Linked DNA regions of Roseibium sp. Sym1. The protein of the gene in region 2 interacts with the protein of the main gene of each other region in a pairwise test. Links are inferred from orthologs where the notes say so. Each region holds a gene or a part of one and is shown on either strand. Other genes may lie near its edges.

Region 1 (3,054 bases), 640 kb from region 2 along the record:
CCGGCTCGAGGAGCTGGCCAACGTGCCCGCGACCCTGGTCTTTTTCGAGAGCCCGCACCGGACCGCCGCGACCCTGGCCCTGATGGCGAATGTGCTCGGCGCCGGCCGCAAGGCGGTGGTGGCCCGTGAACTGACCAAACGTTTCGAAACCTTCGAGCGCGGCACGCTGGCCGAGCTTTCGGACCGGTTCGACGGCACCCAGGTCAAGGGCGAGATCGTCATCCTGGTCGGCCCGCCCGAAGACAGGCCGGAAGCAGCCTCCGAGGATCTCGACACCCTGCTTGCCGCCGCCCTTGCGGACATGCCGGTCAGCGCCGCCGCCAAGAAGGTCGCCAAGGCGACCGGCCTGGAACGCGGCGAGGTCTACAAGCGGGCGCTGGAACTGAAGGCGGACGGTGCCTGATGGCGCGGCGGCAGGACAACACGGCAACACAAAAGCGCCGGCGCGCCCACGCGCTTGGCCTCAACGCGGAAACCCTGGCCGCCTGGTACCTGCGCCTGACCGGCTGGCGTATCCTGAAACGCCGCTACAAGACAAAAGCCGGCGAGATCGACCTGATTGCCAAACGCGGAAAGACGGTGGCCTTCGTCGAGGTCAAGGCGCGCAAGACCCGCCGCGCGGCGCTGGAAGCGGTCACGCCGGCAAGCCAGCAACGGATTGCCCGTGCGGCAAAGATCTTCGTGTCCCAACATGCCAAGGCCGGGTTTTATACCTTGCGTTTCGACATCGTCATCGTCTGCCCCTGGGCACTGCCGGAGCGGATCGTCAACGCCTTCGAGGCCCGGGACTGAAAAACCCGCGCCGGCTGGTGTGGTGAATTTGAAATACGCCTTGTTGCTGCAGCTAGCGCCGTAGCGTATTTCAAATTTAAAACCACACTAGAAACATATGTTTCTAGTCACCTTTTTGGAACTGAAGCTCGTTCGGAGCCTCTCGGAAAACGAGACGAACTTCAGTTCCAGGTGACTAGAGCACTTCCCGGTTAGATTGGCTCAGTCTGTTTGAAGTCTGGCGAGACGATCTGCGCGGAGGAGCGTGAAGTCCATAGCGGGGCTATGGGCAAGCGGTCCGACAAAGCAGGTGTCCGCCAGACACAAACCCGGAGGGCCGGGCCGGTTTGGCCCAATGCCTGCGGAAGTTGCCTCGACCGTGCGGCCAGCACGCTCTTCATCAACGTCCTTGACCTTGAACCAAACCAGCCTCGGCAGAGTGAGCCAATCTAACCGGGAAGTGCTCTAGACCGGCGCGGGTTTGAAAATCGACAACAACTCAGCTGCCGTTAGTTCGGCTTCTGCTCGGCGCCTTCCTGCTGGGCTGCGGCCTGCTGCGCCATGTTCTGGCGGTACAGCTGGGCGAAATCGATCGGGTCGAGCATCAGCGGCGGGAAACCACCGTTGCGCGTCGCCTCGGAGAGGATGTTGCGGGCATAGGGGAAGATCATGCGCGGGCATTCGATCATCACAAACGGATGCATGTGCTCTTTCGGCACGCCGGTGATCTTGAACAGGCCGGCATAGACCAGCTCGACGTTGAACATCACCATGTCCGGGCGTTCCGCCTTGGCGGTCAGCGTCAGGATGACCTCGAACTGATCCTCACCCATCTGCTGGGCGCCGACATTCACGTTGATGTCGAGTTTGGGCTGCTCGCCCTGGCCCAGGGACCGCGGTGCATTCGGATTTTCGAAGGACAGGTCCTTGATGTACTGGCCCAGGATGTGCATGCCCGGCGCGGCGGCGCCTTCTGCCTGCGGCTCTGCGCCGCCGTCATTGGTGTCGGTCATCGTCTCATTCCGTTTCGCGGTGCTGATCTGACATGAAGAGCCATGAAACCCCTTCGGATGGCCGCCGGCCCGCGTGATCCGGACAACCGTTTAGCGGGTGGCTACCATCTAGAACCAATGGATACAAGAGCCACGCCTTGCAAGCTGGCCTAAACCGCTTCAAAAGGGGACAGCATCCCAAGTCCCATTTGGCAAATGTCCGATCAACCGACGTCCAATATCATCCTGCCGCACAGGCGCCTGAAACTCGACACGCTCGTCCGGCTGAGATGGCTGGCCGTGGGCGGTCAGACAGCCGCACTGCTGGTGGTTCATGTCGGGCTCGGGTATCCCATGCCCGCCGGGCAGGGCTTTGCCCTGGTTGCCCTGTCGGCCTGGCTGAACATCTTTCTGAAAGTTCGCTGGCCCTCTGCGATGCGCCTTTCGGAGCGGGCGGCAACGCTTCAGCTGGCCTATGACATCCTGCAAATGAGCGGGCTCTTGTTTCTGACCGGTGGCCTTGGAAATCCGTTTGCCTTTCTCCTGATGGCGCCGGTGATGGTGTCCGCAACCGGGTTGTCCGCGCGCTACACCTTCATTCTCGGCATCCTGGCGACAGTTTGCGCCAGCCTTCTGGCTGTCTTTCACCTGCCCTTGCCCTGGGCCGTCGGTGACGATTTTTCCTTGCCCGTCGTCTATTCGGTCGGGATCTGGATCGCCCTCGTTTCAACTCTCGGCTTCATGGCAATCTATGCCTTCCGCGTTGCCGAGGAAGCCCGGCAAATGGCCGATGCGCTCGCCGCGACAGAGCTGGTGCTTGCCCGGGAACAGCACCTGAACGCGCTTGACGGGCTGGCAACGGCGGCAGCGCATGAACTCGGCACGCCGCTCGCGACCATCTATCTGGCCGCCAAGGAACTGGCCGACGAGTTCGAGGACGGCGATCCGCGCGCGGAAGACCTTGCGCTGATCCATTCCCAGGCGGAGCGATGCCGAAGCATCCTGCGCCAGTTGACCAGCCTGTCCAGCGAAGCCGACCGGACCTATCAACGCATGCCGGTGACGCAGCTCATGGAAGATGTGATCGATCCGCACAGGGGCACGGGCGTGGCCATCCATTCCGACTGGTCCGGTTCCGGGTCCGAGCCCGTGGGAACGCGCAACGCCGCCATCCGCTACGGGCTCGGCAATCTGGTCGAAAACGCCATTGATTTCGCAAGGTCCCGCGTCGATGTCACAGCCAGCTGGGATCCCACAACACTGTCGATCTCGATCCGGGATGACGGCCCCG
Region 2 (3,353 bases):
AAGGAAACGGCAAGCGCCTGGGCCGGCCTGCGCATCGAAATTCGGAACATGAGAAGTCCTTTACCTATCGGAATGGTATTCTTTCAGCCCCCGCTCGAAGGAGGGCGTCGCTACTTTGCGCATTCCAGCGGCGTTGACAAGCATTCAGCCCCCTCTTATCTGTCGAGCGTTCTGGCTTTCAGGCCGGGATGGCATCTTTTCGGCCGCGTTCACCGGCCAGCGCGTTGCGCTTGGCGGCAACGTGGACAGCAATTGAGACGATTTCATGGGCAGGCGCCGGAATGCCAGTTGGCGCCGCCCTTTAGGGAAGGACCGCCACATGGCTGGCCTTGGCGCTTTAGCACGTAAGATTTTCGGTTCGGCGAACGACCGGAAGGTAAAGACATTTCGGGCAGGGGTCGAACAGATCAACGCCCTCGAACCGGAAGTTCAGGCGTTGTCGGACGAGGCCCTCAGGGCCCGCACCGACGAATTCCGGACCCAGCTGAAAAACGGCGCGAAACTCGACGATCTTCTTGTCCCGGCCTTCGCAACAGTCCGCGAGGCCGCCCGTCGTGCTCTCGGCCAGCGCCACTACGATGTGCAGCTGATCGGCGGCATGGTGCTGAATTCCGGCCAGATCGCCGAAATGCGCACCGGTGAGGGCAAGACGCTGGTGGCAACGGCGCCGGTCTATCTCAACGCCCTGACCGGCCGGGGCGTTCACGTGGTGACCGTGAACGATTATCTGGCGCAGCGCGACAGCGAGTGGATGGGCCAGGTTTACAGGTTTCTCGGCCTGACCGTCGGCTGCATCACCCACGGCCTCAGCGACGAGGAACGCCGTGCGGCCTATGCAGCGGACGTGACCTACGGCACCAACAACGAATTCGGCTTCGACTACCTCCGCGACAACATGAAGCACGACCGGGCGTCGATGGTTCAGCGTGAACATGCCTATGCGATCGTTGACGAGGTCGACTCGATCCTGATCGACGAAGCCCGTACCCCGCTGATCATCTCCGGTCCGCTGGAAGACCGCTCCGAATTCTACAACACGGTCGACGCGTTCATTCCGAACCTGACCGAAGAGGATTACGAGCTCGACGAAAAGGCGCGTTCGGCCACCTTCACCGAGGCGGGCAACGAAAAGCTCGAAGGCCTGCTGAGCGAAGCCGGCCTGCTGAAGGGCGATTCCCTTTATGACGTGGAAAACGTCTCGGTCGTGCACCACCTGCAGCAGGCGCTGAAGGCGCACAAGCTGTTTCAGCGCGACAAGGACTACATCGTCCGCAATGGCGAAGTCGTCATCATTGACGAGTTCACCGGCCGCATGATGCCGGGCCGCCGCTTCTCGGAAGGCCTTCACCAGGCCCTGGAAGCCCGCGAAAAGGCCCATATCCAGCCGGAGAACCAGACGCTCGCCTCGATCACGTTCCAGAACTATTTCCGCATGTATGACAAGCTGGCCGGCATGACCGGCACGGCGTCGACGGAAGCGGACGAATTCGCCGACATCTACAAGCTGGACGTGGTCGAGATCCCGACCAACATGCCGGTCAGCCGGATCGATGACGACGACGAGGTCTACCGGACCGTCCAGGAGAAGTTCAACGCCATCGTCACGCTGATCGACGACTGCAAGGAACGCGGACAACCGGTTCTGGTCGGCACGACGTCCATCGAAAAATCCGAGATGCTTGCCGAAATGCTGAAAAAGCACGGCTACAAGCAGATCGATCTCAGCGACCCGGCCGCATTTGCCGCCGCCCAGAAAACAGATGACGGCAAGACCAAGGCCTTCGCCGTCCTCAATGCCCGCTATCACGAGCAGGAAGCCTTCATCGTCGCCCAGGCAGGTCTGCCGGGTGCCGTGACCATTGCCACCAACATGGCCGGCCGCGGCACGGACATCCAGCTCGGCGGCAACGCCGACATGCAGATCGAGATGGAACTGGGCGAGATGCCGGAAGGCGCTGAACGCAGCGCACGGGAAGCCGCCATCCGGGACGAAGTCGAGGCGCTCAAGCAAAAGGCGCTGGCCGCGGGCGGCCTATACGTGATCGGCACCGAGCGCCACGAAAGCCGCCGTATCGACAACCAGCTGCGCGGCCGCTCCGGCCGTCAGGGCGACCCGGGCCATTCGAAGTTCTTCCTGTCGCTGCAGGATGACCTGATGCGCATCTTCGGTTCCGAGCGCATGGATTCCATGCTGCAGAAGCTCGGCCTCGAAGAAGGCGAGGCGATCATCCACCCCTGGATCAACAAGGCGCTGGAAAAGGCGCAGCAGAAGGTCGAGGCACGCAACTTCGACATCCGCAAGAACCTGCTCAAGTTCGACGACGTGATGAACGACCAGCGCAAGGTCGTCTTCGACCAGCGTATCGAACTGATGGACAGCGATGCCATCCAGGACGCGGTCAGCGACATGCGCCAGGACGTTGTCGAGGACCTGGTCTCCAACCACATCCCGGAGCGCGCCTACCCGGAACAATGGGACACGGACGGCCTGCAGGAAGAGGTGAAGAAATATCTCAACCTCGACCTGCCGATCAAGGACTGGGCCGCCGAGGAAGGCATTGCCGACGAGGAGGTCAAGGACCGTCTGCGCAAGGCCGCCGACGAGACCATGGCCCAGAAGGTCGCCAAATATTCACCGGACATCATGCGGCAGGTGGAAAAGGCGATCCTCCTGCAGACGCTCGACAACCTCTGGCGCGAGCACCTGGCCAATCTCGATCACCTGCGCTCCGTGGTCGCCTTCCGCGGCTACGCCCAGCGGGATCCTCTCCAGGAGTACAAGACAGAGGCCTTCACGCTGTTCGAATCCATGCTCGCGCAACTGCGCCAGATGACAACGGCCCAGCTGCTGCGCGTGGAACTGGTGACCGAGCAGCCGCCGCAAATGCCGGATGAGCCCGAAATGCATCCCCATCACATCAACCCGTTGACCGGGGAAGACGAGATGGCACTTGCCGACAGCCAGCAGGGCGCTGCCGCCGCGCGCGATCCGAACAATCCCGCAAGCTGGGGCAAGGTCGGCCGCAACGAAGCCTGTCCCTGCGGATCGGGCAAGAAATTCAAGCACTGCCACGGCGCTCTCGTTTGAGTGCCGCGGCAACATCCAGATACCCTTTATGAGACACTCGCTGAAGAAGGCTCAGCTCTTCCTGAAGAACCGGCGGCAGCCGAAATGCTGTTTCATCTGGATCCCCAAGACCGCGGGCACGTCATTTTTCAACTGGCTGCGTGACGCGATCGGCATGGAAGAACTGCTCGACCGCAAGACCGTTCCGACATTCCCGAATGTCGGCGCGGTCACCTTCGGGCACTATCACTATGCAACGCTTGTGGAACTGGGCATCGTCTCAAGG
Region 3 (3,039 bases), 380 kb from region 2 along the record:
TGCATCATGGTCCCGTAGCTGGCATTGCGGTCGCCGAACACGTAGATGCGTTCGTCGTAGCCATTGGCCGCGATCGCCTCCAGTGTCGGTACGACGTCCTCGAGCGCGTAGGCCTCCTTGGAGATGAAGATCTCGCCGGACGCCTTCACGGTGACCGTGATCGGTTCATTGTCCCCGGTCAGCTGCTGCGCCTGGGTCTCCGGCAGATCGACCGGAACCCCCACGGCCAGCAGCGGCGCCGTGACCATGAACACGATCAGAAGCACAAGCATGACGTCGACGAAGGGCGTCACGTTGATTTCGCTCATCGGCGCGTGGCGCTGCCTGCGCCGGCCGCGGCGCCCGCCTGACTGTGCGGATCCGGCTTGCATGCCCATGGCTCAGCCCCTCTCGTCGATCTGGCGCGACAGGATGGCCGAGAATTCGTCGGCAAAGCCTTCCATCCGCGCGACCGCCTTGCCGACATCGGAATTGAACTTGTTGAAGGCGATCACGGCCGGGATCGCCGCCAGCAGACCCAGCGCCGTCGCAAACAGTGCCTCGGCGATGCCCGGAGCCACCACGGCTAGGTTCGTGCTTTCCGAAGCGGCAATCGCCTGGAAGGCGGTCATGATGCCCCAGACCGTGCCGAACAGGCCGATGAAGGGCGCCGCCGAGCCGACGGTCGCCAGCACGAGCAACCGGTTCTCGAGCCGCTCGGCCTCGCGCTGGATGGTGACATCCATGACCCGGTCGATCCGCTGCTGCAGGCTGCCGATGGCCGGACGCGCGCCTTCATGGCTGCGTTTCCACTCGCGCATCGCCGCCACGAACAGGGCCGCCATGGAATGGTTCACCCGGTTGTGCAGCGTGTTGTAGAGCTCTTCCAGGGACTGGCCGGACCAGAACACGGTTTCGAACCGGTTCATCTGCCGCCGCGTGCGCCCGACCAGCATGAACTTGTCGACGATAATCGCCCAGCACCATACGGATGCGAAGATCAGGCCGGCCATGACGACCTTCACGACAATATGCGCCTGCCAGAACAGATCGAGAAACGTATGTTCACCCATGTTTATTAAGACCCCTAGGCCGTCTGATACTGATGTGCAGTCCAGGTTCCGAAAGCGTCAGGATGGACCCGGAATCAGGAGGCCGGATAATGTAACCAGCCGCCTCTCTGACGTTTGATTTTGTCAAAACTGGGACGTTTCCATTCAAAGAACGCCCCTCTCTAAAGGAATCAATTAAGGTTACTGCAAGATTAACGCAGGTAATGGAGTTGTAACTATTTTCCTGAGGACGGCCGGCAGGACCGCCCAGGTCCGCGCAAGGCCCTCAATTGTCGGGGCTTTCTCCAGGCACATGCCGTTGAAGTTTTTCCGCCAGCACAAGCGGCAGCCGCGTCGGCCGCCCCTCGGACGTGATCACCGCAACGGTCACTGCAGCGGAAATCAGCAAATCACCGCCCCGATGGATCCGCTGCCCGAGCCCGATGCGCGCGCCCCTGAACTCCGCGACGCTCGTGCGGACTTCCAGCACATCGTCGATCCGGGCCGGCTTCTGGAAGTCCAGTGTCATGGACCGCACGGCAAAGGCCAGCGAAACCCCATGCGCGCCCGATGCCATATCACTGTGATGAATGCCGATCAGGCGCAGGAAGTCGGAGCGGGCCCGCTCGAAAAAGCGCACATAGGCCCCGTGATAGACGATGCCGGTAAAGTCGGTGTCCTCGTAATAGACCCTGACGGGCAGCACATGGCCGCCCTCTTCCAGGCGACCCGACAGATCCGGCCAGTCAGACACGACGACATCCCCGCTTTCCTGAGACCCAAAAAAGAAGGCCGCCCGGTCGGCAACCGGACGGCCTGACTTGCCCATACCTACGATCGCCGTCAGGCGGCTGCAACCTCGGAGAGGAATTTCTCGACCGAGGCCCGCAGATGTTCGGCCTGCTGCTTCATCTCGATCGTCGCCGTCAGCATGTCGCCGACCGCCTGGGAGTTTTCCGCAACGCCCTCGTTGAGCGATGCAACCGTGTTGGCCACGCTGCGCGTGCCGTCCGCGGCCTCGGCCACGTTGCGCGAGATCTCGCCGGTGGCCGCGCCCTGCTGCTGGACGGCGTCGGAAATGGTCGTGGTGTAGGAATTGACCTCCTCGACCGATTCCGACACCCGTGCGATCTCGTCGACCGCCTCCGTTGTCGATGCCTGGATCGCCGCGATCTGGGCGGAAATCTCCTCGGTTGCCTTGGCGGTCTGGCCGGCCAGCGACTTCACTTCCGAGGCAACAACCGCGAAGCCCTTGCCGGCGTCACCGGCACGGGCCGCCTCGATGGTCGCATTCAGCGCCAGCAGATTGGTCTGCTCGGCGATTTCCGAAATCAGCGAGACAACGTCGCCAATCTTGTTGGCCGCTTCGGCCAGGCCGGAGATCTTGGAGTTGGAACTTTGCGCCGCCGTGGTGGTCTGCGCCACGATCGAGGCTGTCGTTTCCACCTGCCGGGAAATCTCCGAAATGGAAGCGTTCAGCTCCTCGGTCGCCGAGGCAACCGCCTGCACGTTGGAAGACGCGTTTTCAGAGGTGGACACGGCCGTCTGGCCCTGTTCCGAAGCGGAGGCGGAGCGTGCGTTGAGCGCGGAGGACACGTCCTCGACGCGGGCGATGTTGGTTTCCACCAGTTCGAGCACGGTCTGGGATTCGGCCCGGAACGCGGCGATCAGCGAATCGATCAGCTTTTCGCGTTCCTCGCGGGCGATGTGTCCCTTCTTGCGGTCCGCCGCAAGGCGCTCCCGCTCGATCGAATTGTCCTTGAAGACCTCGATGCAGCGGGCCATGCGGCCGATCTCGTCCAGCCGCTCGGTTGCCTCGACACCGACTTCCAGGTCGCCGTCGGCAATCTTGCGCGCCGCCACGGAAAGCCGCTCCATGGGAGCGAACATGCGCCGGGTCACCCACCAGATCAGGCCGACGATCGGGACCAGACAGAGAAACCCGGAAATGACCGCGCCATAGGTGATCCGGTCGGCAGCCGCCGACAGCTCGGTCTGCTTGACCGCC
Region 4 (3,060 bases), 490 kb from region 2 along the record:
GGTCGTGCCGATGGAAAAGGCCAGCGACTGGTTGTTGTCCACATGCCCGGCGACAAGCTTCGCAATCAGTTGTTTTTCAGGGAGGTTGAGAATCTGGCGGGTTGAATAGTGGATGTTGGAAGCCGGGGCAGGCGGTTCGACGCCGCCATGGGTGCGGCGCAGGACACCAAGCTCGCACAATTTGTTCACGTCCCGTCGTATGGTCTGCGTCGTGACATCGAATCGCTCCGCCAGCTCCTCGACAGAGGCAAATCCGGCCAACTGCACCAGATCCGCGATTTCAGCCTGACGTTTTGAAATTTCTATTTGCCCAAGCATGTTAATTGATCCGACATCATCCAATTGCTGCGGCCGCGGCCAAAGCCCGTTTGTTTCCAGGGCATCTTGTTGACTCGCAAAAACCTGTCTTCGAAACCCGGTTAAATCATGTTCATATGAACCTTACTCGACGCTCATATGAACATGATATGACAAATGGAGAAAGCTGGTGGTGCAACACGGCACCGTAAAAGCGAAAAAGATTTGAAAATTCCTTGCGTCCGAGAGGGCCTTTGAAAGTTTCCAGGCGAGGCGATTGCCCGTCCGGATCATTGAAAAGACGCCACAATTCGGAAGATTTCTGTCGGCCGACCGCTTAAGCCAGCTACCGTGCGGATACAAAATCGGACCAGGCATGGCGCGGGCGCACACCTCCGACTTCACTTCGTCATCCAACTGTCAATCGATTGTCATGCACCCTTCCTAAGTAACTCCCGGGTTCCCCCACACCATCGGGAGATGTCATGAAAACGATTATTAGCTCAACGCTGGCGCTGGCCCTCACCGGCTCCGTCGCCGTCGCCCAGGACGCCCTGCCGCAGCAGGACAACGACTGGTTCACCGCCGCACAGGCTCAGCTGGAGGCGAAAGCCGCCGTCCAGCCGAACACCAACAAGGCCAAAAACGTGATCATCCTGATCGCGGACGGCAATGGTGTCGGCACCAACTACGCCACCCGCCTGTTCGATGGCCAGCAGAACGGCAATTACGGCGACGAACACGTCCTGCACCACGAGACGTTCCCGCACCTGGCTCTGGCAAAGACCTACAACGTCAATGCCCAGACACCGGATTCTGCCGGCACAGGCACCGCGATGCACTCCGGCGTGAAGACCAAGGCCGGCGTGATCGGCGTCGATGAGACGCTGAACCGGGGCGACTGCTCACAGGTCGAAGGGGCAACCGTCGTCAACGCTGCCGAAATCTACTCCGCCATGGGCAAGTCCGTCGGCGTGGTCTCGACCGCGCGCCTGACCCATGCCACCCCGGCATCGGCCTACGCACATTCCGCCGACCGCAATTTTGAAGACGACAGCAAGCTGCCGGAAGGTTGCCAGGTCCCGGACATCGCCACCCAGATGATCGAAGCCGTCAAGGCTGGCCGTGTTGACGTTGCTCTTGGCGGCGGCCGCCGTCACTTCATCCCGAAGGACGTCACCGACGAGGAAGGCAAGGCCGGCAAACGCACGGACGGCAAGAACCTCATCGAGGAGGTGAAGACCGCCGGCGCCCAGTACGTCCATGACGATGAGACGTTCAGGGCGGCCAGGCTGGACGGCACTCCGCTGGTCGGCCTGTTCGAATCCTCGCACATGAAATACGAGGCCGACCGCACCGGCGAGCCGAGCCTTGCCGAAATGACGGAAGCGGCCATCAAGGCGCTTCGGAACAACGAGGAAGGCTTTTTCCTGACTGTCGAGGCCGGTCGTGTCGATCACGCCAACCACGACGGCAACCTAGCCCGCGTCGTTCGTGATGGCGTCGCCTTTGCCGAAGCGGTCGCCAAGGCCGATGAACTGACCGACGACGAAGACACGCTGATCATCGTCACCGCCGACCACGAACATGCGATTGCCTTCCAGGGTTATGCGGGCCGCGGCTCCGACATCCTGGGCCTGTCCATGAAGATCAACCCGGCCGGCATCGAAGCCCTGGACGAGCCGAACCTGGCAGCGGACGAAAAGCCCTACACCACGGTTGGCTACCTCAACGGAACGGGCACCATCCTGACGGAAGACCAGGACTGGTTCGGCACCCGGCCGACCCTGACCCAGGAAGAAGCCACCGATATGGACTATGTCCAGCAGGCGCTGATCCCGATGTCCTCCGAAACCCATTCCGGCGAGGACGTCGCGATCTACGCCAAGGGCCCGTTTGCGCATCTTTTGAACGGCACCGTGGAACAGAACTTCGTTTTCCACGTCATGCACCACGCCGCGACCGCCGAATAACCGGCATCGCCCAGAACCGGAAAGGCCCGCCCCGCCGCGGGCCTTTCTCCTTTCCGTCACCCGGCAGCGTCATGACGAGACGCGAAAAGAGCTCAAACTGGAGACCGGCATGGATCGCAGACAGCTTCTAATCTCCGGCCTGGCCTTCGGCGTGTCGGCGGGTTTCGGCATTCCCGGGTCCGCCAAGGCCTCCGGCGAACCGCTGAAGCTGCGCGCGCTCTACAACAAGGACCGGAGTTTCTCCGATCTCGCCAAATCGCTTGAAGGCCGGCGGATCACCGTTGACGGATTCATGGCGCCACCGCTGAAGGCGGAAATCCGTTTCTTCGTTCTGACAAAGAAGCCCTTGGCCGTCTGCCCCTTCTGCGAAACCGAGGCGGAATGGCCGGACGACATTCTGGCGATCTACACCAAGCGCACGGTGGAAGTGATCTCCTTCAACCGGAAGATCGAAACCAGCGGCGTTCTGGAACTCGGCAGCTTCAAGGACCCGGACACCGGCTTCGTCAGCCGCGTGCGTCTGGTCGATTCCGTCTACGGGCTGGTGTGAACCGGCAGATGACCCTTTCCCTGAGCATTGAAGACCTGACGGTCAAATCCCCGCGGGGCCGCACCCTGCTGGCCTGCGGCCGGTTCGCCGCAGGACCGGGAGAAGCCATCGGGTTGCGCGGGCCTTCCGGTGCCGGAAAGTCGACCTTTCTCTACGCGCTTGCCGGCCTGCAGCCTGCAATGACCGGCCAGGTTTCCTGGCAGGGGACAGATCTTGTCCGGCTGGGCGACAGCGCACGCG

The links.
Region 1: the proteins of secA (region 2) and secB interact in binary tests that used the Escherichia coli proteins (3 or more experiments, as listed by UniProt). The link is inferred for Roseibium sp. Sym1 from one-to-one orthologs.
Region 3: the proteins of secA (region 2) and ybgC interact in binary tests that used the Escherichia coli proteins (3 or more experiments, as listed by UniProt). The link is inferred for Roseibium sp. Sym1 from one-to-one orthologs.
Region 4: the proteins of secA (region 2) and O6760_RS12535 interact in binary tests that used the Escherichia coli proteins (3 or more experiments, as listed by UniProt). The link is inferred for Roseibium sp. Sym1 from one-to-one orthologs.

What each region holds. Positions count from the first base shown.
Region 1 is NZ_CP114786.1:1,616,283-1,619,336, forward strand. What follows is about bases 33-3,015. They hold secB (protein-export chaperone SecB), read right to left. Parts: upstream 1,785-3,015; coding sequence 1,281-1,784; downstream 33-1,280. Other genes in these bases: rsmI (16S rRNA (cytidine(1402)-2'-O)-methyltransferase), read left to right, coding at 33-403; O6760_RS07310 (YraN family protein), read left to right, coding at 403-792; O6760_RS07320 (ActS/PrrB/RegB family redox-sensitive histidine kinase), read left to right, coding at 1,980-3,015. Also shown: more of rsmI, read left to right, coding at 1-32; more of O6760_RS07320, read left to right, coding at 3,016-3,054. UniProt on the Escherichia coli protein: One of the proteins required for the normal export of some preproteins out of the cell cytoplasm. It is a molecular chaperone that binds to a subset of precursor proteins, maintaining them in a translocation-competent state.
Region 2 is NZ_CP114786.1:2,258,041-2,261,393, reverse strand. The notes cover bases 7-3,288. They hold secA (preprotein translocase subunit SecA), read left to right. Parts: upstream 7-319; coding sequence 320-3,088; downstream 3,089-3,288. Other genes in these bases: O6760_RS10375 (sulfotransferase family 2 domain-containing protein), read left to right, coding at 3,117-3,288; O6760_RS10385 (peptidylprolyl isomerase), read right to left, coding at 7-50. Outside these bases: more of O6760_RS10385, read right to left, coding at 1-6; more of O6760_RS10375, read left to right, coding at 3,289-3,353. UniProt on the Escherichia coli protein: Required for protein export, interacts with the SecYEG preprotein conducting channel.
Region 3 is NZ_CP114786.1:2,633,304-2,636,342, reverse strand. What follows is about bases 52-3,019. They hold ybgC (tol-pal system-associated acyl-CoA thioesterase), read right to left. Parts: upstream 1,786-3,019; coding sequence 1,318-1,785; downstream 52-1,317. Other genes in these bases: O6760_RS12065 (methyl-accepting chemotaxis protein), read right to left, coding at 1,875-3,019; tolQ (protein TolQ), read right to left, coding at 381-1,052; O6760_RS12080 (ExbD/TolR family protein), read right to left, coding at 52-377. Also shown: more of O6760_RS12080, read right to left, coding at 1-51; more of O6760_RS12065, read right to left, coding at 3,020-3,039.
Region 4 is NZ_CP114786.1:2,751,002-2,754,061, reverse strand. What follows is about bases 38-3,026. They hold O6760_RS12535 (alkaline phosphatase), read left to right. Parts: upstream 38-782; coding sequence 783-2,270; downstream 2,271-3,026. Other genes in these bases: O6760_RS12525 (ABC transporter ATP-binding protein), read left to right, coding at 2,829-3,026; O6760_RS12530 (hypothetical protein), read left to right, coding at 2,380-2,820; O6760_RS12540 (DeoR/GlpR family DNA-binding transcription regulator), read right to left, coding at 38-318. In the rest of the region: more of O6760_RS12540, read right to left, coding at 1-37; more of O6760_RS12525, read left to right, coding at 3,027-3,060.